DNA from 4 places in the Streptomyces sp. CNQ329 genome. Region 4 is predicted to be linked to each of the others. Evidence: riboswitches for the same ligand, from Rfam matches in the RefSeq annotation. Region 4 holds a riboswitch; each other region holds the start of a gene.

The links. A riboswitch is a leader RNA that binds a small molecule or an ion and turns the genes downstream of it on or off. The one in region 4 is predicted to bind cyclic di-AMP.
Region 1: it holds a riboswitch for cyclic di-AMP, as region 4 does, so the genes downstream of both, I003_RS0123695 (transglycosylase family protein) here and I003_RS0125675 (peptidoglycan DD-metalloendopeptidase family protein) in region 4, are expected to answer to the same signal.
Region 2: it holds a riboswitch for cyclic di-AMP, as region 4 does, so the genes downstream of both, I003_RS0100660 (aggregation-promoting factor C-terminal-like domain-containing protein) here and I003_RS0125675 (peptidoglycan DD-metalloendopeptidase family protein) in region 4, are expected to answer to the same signal.
Region 3: it holds a riboswitch for cyclic di-AMP, as region 4 does, so the genes downstream of both, I003_RS0113890 (LysM peptidoglycan-binding domain-containing protein) here and I003_RS0125675 (peptidoglycan DD-metalloendopeptidase family protein) in region 4, are expected to answer to the same signal.

What each region holds. Positions count from the first base shown of each region.
Region 1 covers NZ_AXVU01000040.1:56,022-59,881, reverse strand. The annotation lists gene I003_RS0123695 (transglycosylase family protein) at 14-1,222, opposite strand; cyclic di-AMP (ydaO/yuaA leader) riboswitch at 1,226-1,418, opposite strand; gene I003_RS0123690 (dipeptidase) at 1,659-2,867, opposite strand; gene I003_RS0123685 (Scr1 family TA system antitoxin-like transcriptional regulator) at 3,122-3,860, shown strand, end outside.
Region 2 covers NZ_AXVU01000001.1:135,487-139,346, forward strand. The annotation lists gene I003_RS0100655 (FCD domain-containing protein) at 1-752, shown strand, start outside; gene I003_RS0100660 (aggregation-promoting factor C-terminal-like domain-containing protein) at 851-1,741, opposite strand; cyclic di-AMP (ydaO/yuaA leader) riboswitch at 1,748-1,923, opposite strand; gene I003_RS0100665 (LLM class flavin-dependent oxidoreductase) at 2,027-2,683, opposite strand; gene I003_RS0100670 (DUF397 domain-containing protein) at 3,016-3,264, opposite strand; gene I003_RS0100675 (Scr1 family TA system antitoxin-like transcriptional regulator) at 3,265-3,860, opposite strand, start outside.
Region 3 covers NZ_AXVU01000017.1:102,804-106,663, reverse strand. The annotation lists gene I003_RS0113895 (glycosyl hydrolase) at 1-1,035, shown strand, start outside; gene I003_RS0113890 (LysM peptidoglycan-binding domain-containing protein) at 1,095-1,838, opposite strand; cyclic di-AMP (ydaO/yuaA leader) riboswitch at 1,842-2,002, opposite strand; gene I003_RS34810 (SRPBCC family protein) at 2,729-3,208, opposite strand; gene I003_RS0113870 (aldehyde dehydrogenase family protein) at 3,276-3,860, opposite strand, start outside.
Region 4 covers NZ_AXVU01000050.1:25,682-29,541, reverse strand. The annotation lists gene I003_RS33210 (cytochrome) at 1-144, shown strand, start outside; gene I003_RS0125680 (cytochrome P450) at 141-1,412, shown strand; cyclic di-AMP (ydaO/yuaA leader) riboswitch at 1,782-1,924, shown strand; gene I003_RS0125675 (peptidoglycan DD-metalloendopeptidase family protein) at 1,936-3,066, shown strand; gene I003_RS0125670 (VOC family protein) at 3,276-3,641, opposite strand; gene I003_RS0125665 (carotenoid oxygenase family protein) at 3,755-3,860, opposite strand, start outside.

The DNA.
Region 1 (3,860 bases), on a different contig from region 4:
ATACGGGGGATCCTCAGACGGTGACGCCGTTGTCGCGCAGGTACGCGACCGGGTCGATGTCCGAACCGTAGTCCGGGCTGGTGCGCACCTCGAAGTGCAGGTGCGGCCCGGTGGAGTTGCCGGTGGAGCCGGACAGGCCGATCTGCTCGCCGGCGCCCACGCTCTGGCCCACGCTCACCGAGGTGGACGACAGGTGGGCGTACTGGCTGTAGTGGCCGTCGTCGTGCTTGATCACGACGGCGATGCCGTACGCGCCGCCGTCGGCGCCGTTGCCCGCCTTGACGACGGTGCCGGAGGAGACGGCCTTGACCGGGGTGCCGGAGCCGGCGGAGAAGTCGACACCGGTGTGGTAACCGCTGGACCACGAGCCGCCCGCGGCCCGGTACGCGGTGGACAGGCCGGCGTCGACCGGGGCGGAGAACCCGCCCGCCGGAGCGGCCTCGGCGGGCTGCTCCTCCGCCTGCTGCTCCTCGGCCGCCGGCTCGTCCTGCTGCGTCGCGGACTGCTCGGCCGGCGCCTCCGGCTCCTCCAGGGTGACCTCTTCGCCACCGTCGAACTCGTACTTCTGACCGGGGAAGATCAGGTCCGGGTCGTCGCCGATGACGTCCTTGTTGCCCTCGTAGATCGACTGCCAGCCGCCCGCGATGCCGTGCTTGCGGGCGATGTCCCACAGGGTGTCGCCGGAGACGACGGTGTAGTCGCCGGGGTTCTCGTACTTCTTCTCCGGCTTCTTCTCCGGTGTCCGCTCCTGCTTCGGGGCCTCGTCCTTCGCGGGCTGCGTCTCGGGCCCGCTCTCCTGCCGGGCCTCCTCGCCGCCGCCGGTGGAGAGGTCCGGGGCGGGGCCGCCCTGGGTGAGCCCGGCCTGGACGGAGCAGACCGGCCAGGCGCCGGGGCCCTGCGAGGCGAGCACCTTCTCGGCGATCTCGATCTGCTGCTCCTTGGTGGCCTGGTCGGCGCGCGGCGCGTACTGGGTGCCGCCGTAGCCCTCCCAGGTGCTCTGCACGAACTGCAGGCCGCCGTAGAAGCCGTTACCGGTGTTGATGCTCCAGTCGCCGCCGCTCTCGCACTGGGCCACGCGGTCCCAGGTGTCGACGGAGGCGGCCTGGGCGTGGCCGCCGGCGATGAGCGGAAGGGCGACGCCGGCGCTGCCGGCGGAGACGATGAGGGCCCTGCGGCCCCGGGCTATCCGGCCCAGGCGACGGTGACGTCCGCGTGCGGACATGGACATGCTCCTCTCCGACGCCTGCGAGGTGAGCTGTCGGGTTCGAGCTGGAGATGCCCGGCCATGCGGAGCATGGCTTCACCCCAAGCCGTCCCATGCCTGCGCACGTTCCGGCACTTACCTGGGTCCCCCGCTCCTGCCGTGAAAGCTGAAGTGCCTGCCCGTCGCCGCCGACAGGATTCGGCGTTACGGCGACGAGGTACCCGCATCGGTGGAGCGAGCACGGCGAGCACCGTAAACACACAGCCGAAAACAGAACAAGCTGTGAAACGTCATCAAGGCCGTTCCCCACGTCACATCGGAATCAGCCCGACAATCGCCGCATCCGGCGCCGCTCCTCAATTACCCCTTGCCGGTGGAGACTTGTCGATAGCAGAGGAGTCGGACACATGGCCCCATGAGAGGAGAATTCTGTGAGTGACATACGTCACTTTGCTCACTCCGGGGCACCCGGAGGACCGTCGAGCTGTTCGATGGTGGCGATCGACGGGCCGCGCCGCGCCGCCACTTCGCGCGCCGCCGCCTCGGCGTCGCGCAACACCCGCAGCGCGTTGCCCCACAACAGCCTGGCCAGGTCTTCTTCCGACCAGCCCCGGTGCAGCAGCTCGGCGACGAGATGCGGATAACCGGCCACGTCGGCGAGGTCGGCGGGGGTGAACGGCGTGCCGTCGAAGTCGCCGCCGATACCGATATGTTCGATTCCAGCCACTTCACGCATATGATCCAGATGATCCGCCACGGTCGCGGCCGTCGCCTCCGGCCGCGGATTCGCCTCCTCGAACGCACGCCGCACACGGACCGCTTCGTCGTCCGCGCCGAACGGGTCCAGGCCCCGGGCCCGCATGTGCTCGTCCGCCTCCGAGGTCCACTCCACGGCGGCGGGCAGGACGAACTTCGGCACGAACGTGGCCATCGCCACACCGCCGTTGCCGGGAAGCATGGCCAGCACATCATCGGGAATGTTGCGCGGGTGGTCACACAGGGCACGCGCGGACGAATGGGAGAAAACCACCGGCGCCTCCGTGACGCGCAGCGCGTGCCGCATGGTGGCCGGAGCGACGTGGGAGAGATCGACGAGCATGCCGACCCGGTTCATCTCGCGCACCACCTCCTCGCCGAACGCGGTGAGCCCGCCGTGCCGCGGCTCGTCGGTGGCGGAGTCGGCCCAGTCGGTGTTGTCGTTGTGCGTGAGCGTCATGTACCGCACGCCGAGACGGTGCAGGGCGCGCAGGGTGGCCAGTGAGTTGGCGATGGAGTGCCCACCCTCGGCCCCCATCAGCGAGGCGATCCGCCCGTCGGCCCGCGCCGCCTCCACCTCGTCGGCGGTCACGGCGAGCCGCAGCTCACCCGGGTAGCGGTCGACGAGCTGCCGCACCACGTCGATCTGCTCCAGACACGCGCTCACGGCAGCGTCCCCGGCCAGCTCCGTACTCACGTACACGGACCAGAACTGCGCCCCCACCCCGCCGGCCCGCAGCCGCGGGATGTCGGTGTGCAGCCGCCCGCTCTGGTCGACGGCGATGTCGCGCCGGTCGATGTCGTACGTCACCTGCTCGCGCAGGGCCCAGGGAAGGTCGTTGTGCCCGTCGACGACGGGGTGTGCACGCAGCACGTCGCGCGCACGCGCGAGCAGTTCGCCGGTCATGGGTCGTCCTCCCTGCGCGGATAGCGTGAGGTACACGCTATCCGCGCAGGCCGACCCACCCGCACCCAGGTCGGCGCGGCTCCCCCTCCGGACCAGAGTCCTCTGGACCAATCTCCGAAGGTGCCGAAGCGCCACCGCACGAATGACATGTGTCATAATGATAGAGTCCAATTGACCAGTCTCGGACAGCTAGGCGCGATCAGCCTCCGGCTGACAGCTACCATACCTACGCTTCATGTCACCCGAGGAGCAACATGTCCCAGGCAGCGGACCCCAGCCTCAATCGCCGCAAGCTACGCCAGGAGCTGCGCAGGGCGCGCGGCAAGGCCGGGCTGACGCAGCGCCAGGCCGCTGACGAGCTCGACTGGTCCCTGTCCAAGGTGATCCGCATCGAGATGGCCACGGTCAGCGTGTCGGTCACTGATCTCAGGGCGATGCTGCACCTCTACGGTGTCGACGACCCTGAGCTGGTGGCCGAGATGGAGGAGGCTGCCCGGGGGAGTAAGGGGGCGAGTTGGTGGGCGCGGTACAGCGAGCTGGTCTCGCCGCAGTTCGCCAAGTACCTCGGCTACGAGAGCGCCGCGGAGTCGATCCGTACGTACCACCCGATCGTCGTCCCCGGTGCGCTGCAGACCCAGGACTACGCCATGGCGCTGCTGGCACCGCGTGTCGAGGAGAGCCGGGCGCGCAAGGTCGTGGACTTGCGCATGGCACGTCAGGAGCGGACGTTCGACGGCGACACCGGTCCCGAGTCGTCCTTCGTCCTCGACGAGGCGGCCCTGCGCCGGCAGATCGGCACTCCGGCCGTGATGCGCGGTCAGCTCGATCACCTCATCCGGATGAGCGCGGAGCCGAAGGTGACCATCCGGGTGCTGCCCCTGACCGCCGGCGCGCACTACAGCACGCTCGGTAGCTTCGTTCTGCTCAGCCTCGGCGACGACGAGGACGACCTGCTGTACGTGGAGCACGCCGCCGGCAGCTTGACCAACCGTG
Region 2 (3,860 bases), on a different contig from region 4:
AGACGCTCGCGCACCGCGTTCTCAGCGGCGAGATCGCCGAGGGCGCGACCCTCGACCTCGCCGCACTCCAGAGTGAGCTGGGCGTCAGCCTCACCGCGCTGCGCGAGTCGCTGAAGGTGCTGGCGGCCAAGGGACTCGTCGATGCCCGGCAGAAGCGCGGCACGTTCGTCCGGCCGCGCGCCGACTGGCATCTCCTCGACGCCGACGTGCTGCGCTGGCGCTTCGAGACCGCGGGCCGGCAGCAGGGCGAGGGCGCCGCCGCGCGGGCCGCCTCCCCGCTGCTGCGCGACCTGGACGAGGTGCGCGGCATCGTCGAGCCGGCGGCGGTGAGGCTCGCCGCGGTGCGCCGCACCGCGGCGGACCTGACCGCCCTGGACGCGGCGCTCGCCGCGATGGCCGGCGCGCGGGACGCGGCGGCCGGCGCCGTCGCGGCGGACCTCGCGTTCCACCGCGCCCTGCTGGCCGCCTCGCACAACGAGCTGCTGGAGCGCATGGATCTGGTCATCACCAGCGGACTGGCCGCTCGCGACCGCCTGGTGCACGGCCCCGGACACCACCCGCAGGATCCCGTGCCGGGTCACCGCGCCGTGCTGGAGGCGATACGCGCCGGGGACCCCGACGCCGCGGAGTCGGCGATGCACCGGCTCCTCGCCCAGGCGGCGCGGGACCTGGCCGAGCTGTCCGCGGCACCCGCGACCGAACCCCCGCCGTCGCCCGAGCGGTCGGCGACGGAGCGGGCGGCCGGGGCGTAGCCCGTACACCGGGTCCGTCCACGGGTGCGCCCCGCCGCACGGTGGGATCCGCGCGACGGGGCGGCAGGAGACTCACCGCGGGCCCGGGGCCCCGGGCGTCAGTACCAGTTGTTGGCCTGCCAGAACTCCCAGGCGCCGCACGGGCTGCCGTAGCGGTCGTTCATGTAGTCCAGGCCCCACTTGATCTGGGTGACCGGGTTGGTGCGCCAGTCGGCACCGGCCGAGGCCATCTTGTCGCCCGGCAGTGCCTGCATCAGACCGTACGCGCCGGAGCTGGGGTTGGTCGCGGTGTGGTCCCAGCCGCTCTCCCGCTCCACGATGTTGCTGAAGCAGGTGAACTGGTCCGCGGGTACGATCTCCCGCGCCGCCGCCTGGATGCCGGACTCGGTGGTCGGGACACTCGCCTGCGACGCCTCGGTGGCGCCCCCGGAACTCCCGGCGGACGACGAGCCGTTCGGATCGATGGACTTGCCGACCTTGCCGCCCTGGGTGTCGACCCGCAGCTCGGTGCCGACCTTCAGTGCGGCCGGGTTGTCACCGATGGCCTTCTCGTTGTCGACGTACACCCGCTGCCAGCCGCCGGGCACGTCGTACTCCGCGGCGATCTTGGCCAGCGTGTCGCCGGCGCCGACGGTGTGCTGGAGGTAACGCTGCTGCTTCTTCTCGCTCTTGGCGGCCGTCCGGTCGGCCTCGGCGGGCTTGCTCTCCGCCTTGTCCCCGCCCAGGTCCAGCTCCTGGCCCGGGAGGATCAGGTGGGGATTGTCCCCGATGGCTTCCTTGTTGGCCTCGTACAACTTCTGCCAGTCGGGCCCGAAGCCGTTGTCCTCGGCGATCTCCGAGAGGGTGTCGCCCTTCTCGACCGTGTAGGCGTGCGCGGCGGTCGCCGCGAGACTGCCGGCGACGGGCAGGGCTATGCCCACTCCCGCGGCGGCGGCGTAGCGGCGGGTGGAGCGCGACTTGGGCGCGCGCCGGGTGCCGGTTCCGGCCATGGTGGCTCGCTCTTTCTCCGACGCCTGCGAAGTGAGCTGTCGGGTTCGGGCTGGAGTTGCCCGGCCGCGTCGTGCGGTGCGGCTTCACCCCGAGTCGGGGAGTCCGGTGCGGTCCTGCCACCGTGCCTCCGGCCGACGGAGAAGTGGTTCCCCCGCTCCTGCCCGAACGGCGGTGGGGACGACGGTTCCGGGCTCCGACGGGCAGGATTCGGCGTACCGGAGCGCGGCGCTCGCGTCTGCGAACGTCACGGACACTAGGAGATCGAACGTCAGATCACAAGCGGATCACGAGGATCCACGCGTAGTCTGACGTTCCGTGGCGGCGCGTGCACGCCTGGGACGGCTGGGGCGCGTGGGACGGTTACCCGTGCATTCCCGGTGCAGCGCCTCCAGAAGAGGCTGCCCGGCCGGTACGACGAGGCCGTGCACCCCGCGCTCCGCGGCGGCGGCGAGCGCGGCCTGCCAGGCGTCGGGGTCGGCCGGCGCCGTCACCGGGGTCCACCGCCCGGCGCCCGGCTCCTCGTACCCGGGACCGGCGGGCGCGAGCCGGCGGAAGGCGGGCACCGTCGGGGCCACGGCGACGAGTTCGGCGCACCGCCGGGAGCCGGCGGCGAGCGCGAGCCGGCCGCTGCTGAGCAGCACGACGGTGGCCAGCGCCCGGGCCAGCAGGGCGGCCTGCGGGACGCTGTCGGGCAGCGCGACGACGAGCCTCGCCCGGCTCGTGGCGGTGGCCAGGGCGGCGGCGAGCGCGAGCACGTCGTGTGCCGGGTCCGGACCGCCGTCCAGCCACAGTGCGTCGGCGCCGGCGGAGTCGTACGCCGCGCACTCCGCGAGCCAGTCGGCGGGCTCCTCCGGCAGCCTGGGGAGCAGCACCCCGACACGGACCGCCCGCGCCGTGCCCGTCGTGGCGGCGCGTGGGGACGGGGGTGGAGATGCGCTCATCGTGGGCCTCCCCGGGTGGCTGATGAGAGCCATCGGGGGCATACCGTACGCCGATACGTCGCGGAAGGCAGCGCCGCGTACACCCACGGTTCATGATTCCTGGAATTTCATGTGCCGGGCCGCGCAGCGGCTTTGCGCGGGAGCGGCCCGCGAACGCCGAGGGAGGGGACCCCCCCGGGGTGTCCCCTCCCTCACTGTGCTCCCGGCCGGTGGCCCACGTCAGCGCATGCGGGCCACACCCCCGTTCGCCGGGATGGGCTCGCCGTCCGGCCCGGACGGCGAGTGGACCGGGTGGCACCGCAGTCGGTGTGCGGGCACGGCGCCGGGCGCGGTCACGCCGAGCTCCGCGAGAGCAGGAAGTCCGCTGCGCCCGCCTTGGCGCCCTCGATGAAGGCGTCCATCTCACCGGGGGTGTAGATGAGGGCGGGGCCGTCGGGGTGGGCCGAGTGCCGTACCGCTATCCGGCCGTCCTTGAGTTTCATGGCCTCGACGCAGTTGCCGCCGTTGCCGCCGCTCCACGGCTTGTGCCAGCCCTCGGTGCCGAGGTCCTCGGCCGGCATGCCGTTGTAGATGCGTTCCATTCACAGCTCCTTGCGGAAGTCCCGGAGGACGTCCTTCGTGCGTGGTGCCGTCGCCGCCTGGGCCGCCATGTGGTCCAGGGCGGCGAGGTGTGTGGCCACCTCGTGCCGGCCGTCGAGGTAGACGGCGCCGGTGAGGTACTCGGTGTAGATCATGTCCGGCAGCTCCGGCATGGCGAACCGGAAGAGGACGAAGGGGCTGTACGTGCCCGGGTGGTGCCCGCTGCGGAACTCCGCCATCTGGAGCGTGACGTTGGGCAGCGACGAGAGGTCGAGGAGCCGGTCGACCTGCGCGCGCATCACCGTGCGGTCGCCCACCGGGCGGCGCAGGACCGTTTCGTCGACGACCGCCCAGAAGCGGGGCGCGTCCTCGCGGGTGAGCAGCTCCTGACGCTCCATGCGCAGGGCGACGTGCCGCTCGATGTCCTCGGGCGTGACGCGGCCGAGGGAGCCGACCTGCAGCACGTGCCGCGCGTAGTCCTCGGTCTGCATCAGACCGGGCACGAAGTGCGGCTCGTAGGACCTGATGAGCGACGCCGCGCCCTCCAGGCTCACGTACATGCTGAACCAGTCGGGCAGGATGTCGTGGAAACGCTGCC
Region 3 (3,860 bases), on a different contig from region 4:
TGGTACGAGATCGACGCCGTCAGCCTCAGCCCGAGCGAGCCCCGCCCGCCGCACCAGGTCTCCGGCGTCCCCGTCGACCTGCAGGCCACCCCCGCGGCCCGGGCGCTGCTGAGCTACCTCACCGCGGGCTACGGCGAGCACATCCTCAGCGGCCAGCAGGACACGGCCTCCCTCCGCTGGCTGGAGGAGAACGTCGGCCGCGCTCCGGCCGTGGCCGGGCACGACATGATGGACTACTCGCCCAGCCGGGTCGAGCGCGGCACCACCTCCACCGAGGTCGAAAACGCCCTCGCCTGGGACGAACGCGGCGGCATCACCACGTTCGTCTGGCACTGGAACGCCCCCGCCGGCCTCATCGACGAACCCGGCAAGGAGTGGTGGCGCGGGTTCTACACGGACGCGACGACCTTCGACGTGGCCGCCGCGCTCGCCGACCCCGCGTCCGAGGAGTACGCACTGCTGCTGCGTGACATCGACGCCATCGCGGTGGAGCTGAAGCGGCTGCAGGACGCGGGCGTCCCGGTGCTCTGGCGCCCGCTGCACGAGGCCGAGGGCGGCTGGTTCTGGTGGGGCGCCAAGGGCCCCGAGCCGGCCAAGGAGCTGTGGCGGCTGATGTACGAGCGCATGACCGGCCACCACGGGCTGCACAACCTCATCTGGGTGTGGAACTCCGTCGACCCGGCCTGGTACCCCGGCGACGACGTCGTCGACGTCATCAGCGCCGACACCTACCCCCCGATCGGCGACCACGGCCCCGCCAGCGGCACGTACGACAAGCTCGTCGACCTCGTCGGCGACAGGAAGCTCGTCGCGATGACCGAGACGGGCTCCATTCCCGACCCGGACCTGCTGCGGGCCTACGAGGCGGACTGGAGCTGGTTCACCACCTGGAGCGGCGAGTTCATCGACGACGGCGAGCACAACCCGCTGCCCTTCCTCGAAGAGGTGTACGGGCACGAGTACGTCATCACGCTCGACGAACTGGGCGACTGGCGCTCCCACCCCGGCCCGGAACGGCCGGACCGGGGCAGGTGAGCGGTGACGCCACCGCCGAAGCGGAGAGCGCCGGTGGGAACGCCGGCGCTCCCCGTTTGTCAGTACGGACCGTAGACGTTGTCGATCGACCCGTACCGGTCGGCTGCGTAATTGCAGGCGGCGGTGATGTTGGCGACCGGGTCGAAGCTGTCGGTCGAGGTACCGGGCACGTGGTAAGCCTCGAAGGTGGGAGCGATGACCTGGAGCAGACCCTTGGAAGGCGTGCCCGCCGCGGCATTGGAGTCCCAGTTGTTGATGGCCTGCGGGTCGCCCCCGGACTCGCGGATGATGTTGCGGTGAATACCCTCGTACGTACCGGGGATGCCGTGCTCGGCCATGATGGCCAGCGACTCCCTGATCCAGCCGTCGAGGTTGTCCGGGTAGCTTTCGAGGGACGCCGTGGCCGCCTTGTCTGCCGAGCCGGATTTCGCCGGCTCGGCCTTGCCGCCTATCACGAGTTCAAGGCCCGGGAGGATGAAGTCCGGGTTGCCGCCCACGGCTTCGCGATTGTCTTCGTACAACTTCTGCCAGCCGCCGCGCACGCCTTGCTCGTCGGCAATCTTCGACAGGGAATCTCCGGCGACCACGGCATAGGTGGTCGCCTCCGCCTTGGCGGTACCGGTCGCAGGAGCCTCGGCGCGTACACCGGCCTGGTGAGCGGAGGCCGGGGCGGACCCGGCCGCGGAGGCCGCGGACGCGCCGATCAGCGGGAGGGCGATCGCGACGCCGCTGACACCGGCGAAAGCGACACCACGGCCGGTCAGGCGCAGCTTGGGACGGCGATGCTTACCTCTTGCAGACATGGGTGTTTCTCCTCCTGCGCCTGCGAGGTGAGCTGTCGGGTTCGGGCAGGAGATGCCCGGCCGCACGACGGTGCGACTTCACCCCAAGCCGTTCCGGAATCCGGACCGGCGACTTACCTATGGGTCCCCCGCTCCTGCCGTATGTGGTTAGGGAACGGTTTCCGGATGGCGGCAGGATTCGGCGTCCATCCGACTGGCGCAGACTTAAGCATGTCTTTTCGATTCGGACAAGCCGCGGAACTCGTCCGGTCCATACGAGACCGCCTCCGTGGCCGGAGGAGTGCCGCCGCCGAAGCGGAGAGCACCACAACTCGCGTTCCAGATAAGGAAACTGTGAATTCCGCTGCCGGCGCCCGCGGCGGGGCGTGATTCGCGTCACCGGATGCGGGAGGGTCCGACCGGCAAGGAGGGCATGAAGGGGCGATAAGTGCGAATCAATCAAATAGGGCACAATGTGGCACAGGGGGCATCCGGTAGGTTCGCGACCCGAAGCGGGGCGGCCCGCCGACTCCGCCGCCGAAGCCCGGACGGGCCGGCGGGCTCTTCGGCCAGGAGGGCTGGCGAAGGCGTAACACCGCGGCCCGGGACGGAGGTTGTCAGCACTCCACCACGTTGACCGCGAGGCCGCCGCGGGCCGTCTCCTTGCAGTGCCTCTGCGTCTACACGGCGCTGATGTCGCCGGATCCCACCGGCAAAGGCCGCCGATGCCGGCCGAGGCGCTGGAAGCGCTCCTGAACGCCTTGAAGATCGCCGTCGAAGGACGCCTGGCGGCCGCCAGGCGCTGACCACCCACAACCGCAGATCAGCCGCCTGCTGGACACACCTCGCAGAGGGGAACGGCCAACGGCCCCGGTCGTCGGGCACACAGATCACCGTCGAGTCCACTGTGCTCAGGCCGCGGGAGGAAGGTCGTGCAGGTACTCTCCGCCCGACAGCAGTTCTGTCGGTGCGGCCAGGCCGGTCAGTATGGCGAACGCCGAGCGGAGCAGCACCCGGCCGATGACCGGGTCGATGGCCCCGGCCAGGTGAGCGACACTGGTGCGGAAACTCACCTCGTACGTCACCTCGCTGCCGTGAGGCGACGAGGAGCCCCGGGGGGCGTCGGGAACGACCTTCCAGGCGCCGTTCAGGGCGATGAAGTCTCCTGTGGTCTGCTGGAAGGTGAGACCGCCGGTCTCCATCTTTTCCTGTTGGACCCAGTGGACGGTGGCAGTACGGAAGGCCAGTTGCCAGGAGGTATGTCCTTCGCCGCAGGGCGTGACGGAGAGGACGTCCGGGGCATGGGTGGGGAAATCCTCGTGGTCGCCGAGGCGTTGCAGTAGCGTGACCGGGGCACAACTGGTGCGTGCACGCAGGATGCGGACTGTCATGGGGCCTCTGTTCTCTCTGCTGGTTCTGCGGTTGTTCCGGGAAGGTCCGCACGGGTGGGTGCACGGATCATCCGGCTGGGCGTACGACACTCACACCCTGCAGATGGGTCGTGCGCAGCATGAGGTAATTGGCCTCGCCGAACGAGCCGCCGGTCAGGCCGGTGCCGCCATGTGTGGGCAGCAGCGGCAGGAAACTGCTGTGTGATTCGTTCACTTTGAGCATGCCGCCGTTGGTCACCTCCTGAACGAACCGGTCGATGACCGCCGAGTTGCGCGCCCACAGAGAGTTGCGCAGGCCGTAGGCGTTGCCGTTGAGGAAGGACACCATCCGGTCGAGCAGTTCGTCGTCCGTGCCGTGTTCTGGCACGATTACCGGCAGCAGCGGAAAGAAGGTCTCGTTTCTTACGGCGTCGAGCGAGCGGGCATCCTGGAGTCCGTCGACGCGCAGCACCGTCGGTTCCAGGAACAGACCCGTGTCGGAGGGCGAGCCGTCCACTTCGAGTCTGCGGCCGCCTTCGACGAGGGTCGCGCCCTTGGCGAGGGCGTCGGTGATGGCGGCGAAGAAGCCTTCGGACATGAGGACCGGGGTGAGGACGACGTCGGGGTCGTCGGGGAAGCCTGGCCGGATCTCGCGGGCGGCGGCCGACAGGCG
Region 4 (3,860 bases):
GAGGTACTTCTCGACCGGCTGCCCGACCTGGACCTGTCCGTGCCGGCGGAGACGCTGGTGCGGCGGCCGTCCGCGTTCCTGCGCGGCATGACCGCGCTGCCGGTCACCTTCACCCCCGTACGCGCCGCAGGAGGCCCTTCGTGAACTGCCCGCACGCCGCCGGCTCCGCCGCCGCCCCCGCCGCCTCCGGGGCCCTCCCCGAGCCGCTGGCCATCGACCCCCTCGTACGCGACCTCGCGGGGGAGACCGCGCACCTGTGCGCCGCCGCCCCGCTCACCCGGATCGAACTGCTGGGCGCGCCCGCGTGGACCGTCACACGGCACGCGGAGGCGCGGCAACTGCTCACCGACAGCCGGCTGGTCAAGGACATCGGCGCCTGGCGGCTGTGGCAGACGGGCGAGGTCACGGCGGAGTGGCCGCTGATCGGGATGGTCAACCCGGGCCGGTCGATGTTCACGGTCGACGGCGCCGAGCACCGGCGGCTGCGCGCCAAGACGGCGCAGGCCATCACCCCGCGGCGGCTCGACGCGCTGCGGCCGGTGGTCGAGCGGGTGACGGCCGAGCTGCTGGACGCCCTGGCGTCCGCGGCGGCCGAAGGCGACGGGGTCGTCGACCTCAAGGAGGTCTTCGCGCAGCCGCTGCCGATGCGGGTGGTGTGCGCGCTCATGGGCGTCGCGGAATCGGAGATACCGCGGCAGATGCGGCTGTGGAAGGCGTTCTTCTCCATGCTCACGCCGCAGGACGAGCGGCTTGCGGTGATGGCGGAGCTGGACCGCGTGTTCACGGAGATGGTGCGGCAGAAGACCGCGGCCCCCGCCGACGACCTCACCAGCGCACTGATCTTCGCCGACGAGGGCGGTGAGCCGCTGACCGAGGAAGAGGTCGTCGGCAACCTGAAGTCGATGATCGCCGCCGGGCACGAGACCACGATCACGCTCCTGCTCACCACCGTGCGCGGGCTGCTCAGCCACCCCGAGCAGCTCGCCATGGTCCGCGAGGGCACGGTGACGTGGGAGACGGCGATCGAGGAGGCGCTGCGCTACGACCCGCCCGTGACCCACCTGCTGATGCGGTTCGCGACGGAGGACATCGAGATCGCCGGCACGGTGATCGAGAAGGGCGAGGGCGTCGTCATCTCCTACCGCGCGATCGGGCGCGACGCCGGGCACCACGGGGCGGACGTGGACGCCTTCGACGTGACCCGGCCGACGCCGATCCGCCACATGACCTTCGGCCACGGGCCGCACATCTGCCCCGGCGCGGCCCTGTCGCGGCTGGAGGCGGCGGTGGCGCTGCCGGCGCTCTTCGCCCGCTTCCCCGAGCTGCGGCCGGCGGTGCCGGTGGGGGAGATCCGGAACCTGCCGGTGCTGACGCAGAACGACCTGGAGTCCTTCCCGGTACGGCTCTCCTGACGGCGGGGGCGGCTGAGGCGCGCCCCCGCCCGGCCCGTACCCCGTACTCCGTACCCCCGTTCGGGACGTTTTCGAGTGCGCCATCGCTGCCCTCGCGCGGACACGCTCCGTAGCGGAACAGCGCCCCTCCGCATAACAACTGATGCACGATCAGCTAACGACCGGACTTCTTCCCGTGTTACCGAGGCGTCAACTTGTCCGTTTCCGCTGGTACATGCCCGGATCGTCCGCGGTAAAGCACAACTGAATAACGGGAACGACTTGGAATCGAACGCCGTCGTCCGCTAGCGTGCGGTAACGCAGCGCGGTCGTCACTGCCGCCGCAAGAGGCGGCACCGTGCGCCGTCGCCGAATCCCGAACGCGAAACAACTGCAGCAACGGCAACACCTAGGGAACCGGGGAACCACCACCTTGGGGTGAATCGGGCCAACCTCCGCCAGGAGGCGGCCTGTAGGAGACCTTCCTGCTCCGAACCCGTCAGCTAACCCGGTAGGCGAGAAGGAAGGAAAGGAGTACGCCTTCGTGGCGTCCTACAGGCCTGGGCCTGGCTACGGCCATGGCTATGACGAGTACGGCTACGACGGTTATGCGTCCGGCGGTCACGCCCCCGAGGGGTATGCGCCCGCCGACTACGCCGTCGAAGAGCCGGTCCCGGTCGATGAAGTCTTTCCCGAGGACGACCTTCCGTCCCGCGGCCGTCGGCGCCTGGCAAAGCAGCGCGGCGGCAGCATGGCCCGCAGCGGCGCCGTACTCGGCGTCGGCGTCTTCGCCGCCGTCGGCGCGGGCAGCATGGCCACGGCGCAGGAGAAGCCGCCGGTCGCGATATCCATGCCCGACCAGGTGAACGCCGTCGCGAGCGAGATCAGCGCGCAGCTCCCGGACGCGGAGAGCCTGCCGGGCGTCGGCGACCTGATGCCGAGCGAGGAGCCCGCCTCCGACTCGGTCGTCACCACGGCACCGCTCACCCAGGTCAGCTACGCCGGCGACGCCGGGGCCGACACCGCGACCCAGTCCGCCGACTCCGGCGAGGCCCTGCGGGCACGCATCCTGCAGCAGGCCGACCAGCAGCAGGCGGAGGCCGACGCCTCTGCCCGCGCCGCCGCCGAGGCCGAGGCCGCCAAGCAGGCGGCCGAGGAGGCCGCCGAGGCGAAGGCCGAGGAAGAGGAGCGCCAGCGCAAGCTGGAGGAGGAGCGCCGCCGCAAGGCGGAGGAGGAGGCCCGCCGCAAGGCGGAGGCAGAGCGCCTCGCCAAGCTCGCCGCCAGCTACGTCGCCCCGCTTTCCAACTACACGCTCACCTCCAGCTTCGGCGAGTCCGGCGACATGTGGGCCGCGGGCCACACGGGCCAGGACTTCGCCGCCTCCACCGGCACCCCGGTCAAGGCCGTACACGGCGGCACGATCACCGAGGCCGGCTGGGCCGGCTCGTACGGCTACCGCATCGTCCTCACGCTCGAAGACGGCACCGAAATCTGGTACTGCCACCTGTCCTCCATCATCCAGTCCTCCGGCGAGGTCACGACCGCCGACGTCATCGGGCGCGTAGGCGCCACGGGCAACGTCACCGGCCCGCACCTGCACCTGGAGGTACGACCCGGCGGCGGGGACGCAGTGGACCCCCTCGCCTGGCTGCGCAACAACGGCGCCCCGGTCTGACCGACGCGGCGGGCCCGGCGCCCCGGCCCTGATGGCCGGGACCCGGACCTGCCCGCACGGAAGACCGCAAGCCCCCATATACCTCTCTCCCACGTCTCTGGCGTGTCCGTACGCACCTTCCCCCCGTGGCGTCCGGATGCGCACCGAGACCGCCGGCGGCCCTGGTGGCCGACCCCCCGACACCAGGGCCGTCGGCCTTTTCCCGGGACCTACTCCCCGGGCCCGCAGAGACAGAACGGATGCCCGGCCGGATCGGCGAACACCGGACACGTGCCACCGACGTCGGAAAGCGGCGTGGCCCCGAGCCGCAGCGCCAGCTCACTCGCGGCCACGGAATCGTCGACGCCGAAGCAGATGTGCATCTGCTGGGGATACCTACGCTCGAAGTCGGGCCAGAGCGGCGGCCGGTAGCCGTCGACTACCTCGAATGCCAGCCGTGGAAAGCTGTCTTCGTCCTTGGCGATCACCATCCAGTCCTCACGAATGATCCGCATGCCGAGAAGCTGCGTGTAGAAGTCGGCAAGCTCGCGGGCGTCGGCGCAGTCCAGCACGATGTTCCTGACGTAGGCGTTCATGGCGGCAACCCTGCCACGCCCCCCTGAGACCGTCATGAGAAGCCACCCGGTGAACCGCACCCCCCAGCGCACCCGCCACACCGGCCCACGGGAAGGAAACGCTCAACCCCGGTTCACGGGTGCCGGCGGCCGGTGAACATGCCGTGGAGACCGAACGGCACCGCGTGCGGTACCTCCGCCCGTGCCAACTCGGCGTATGTTCTGGCGTCCAGCACCAGC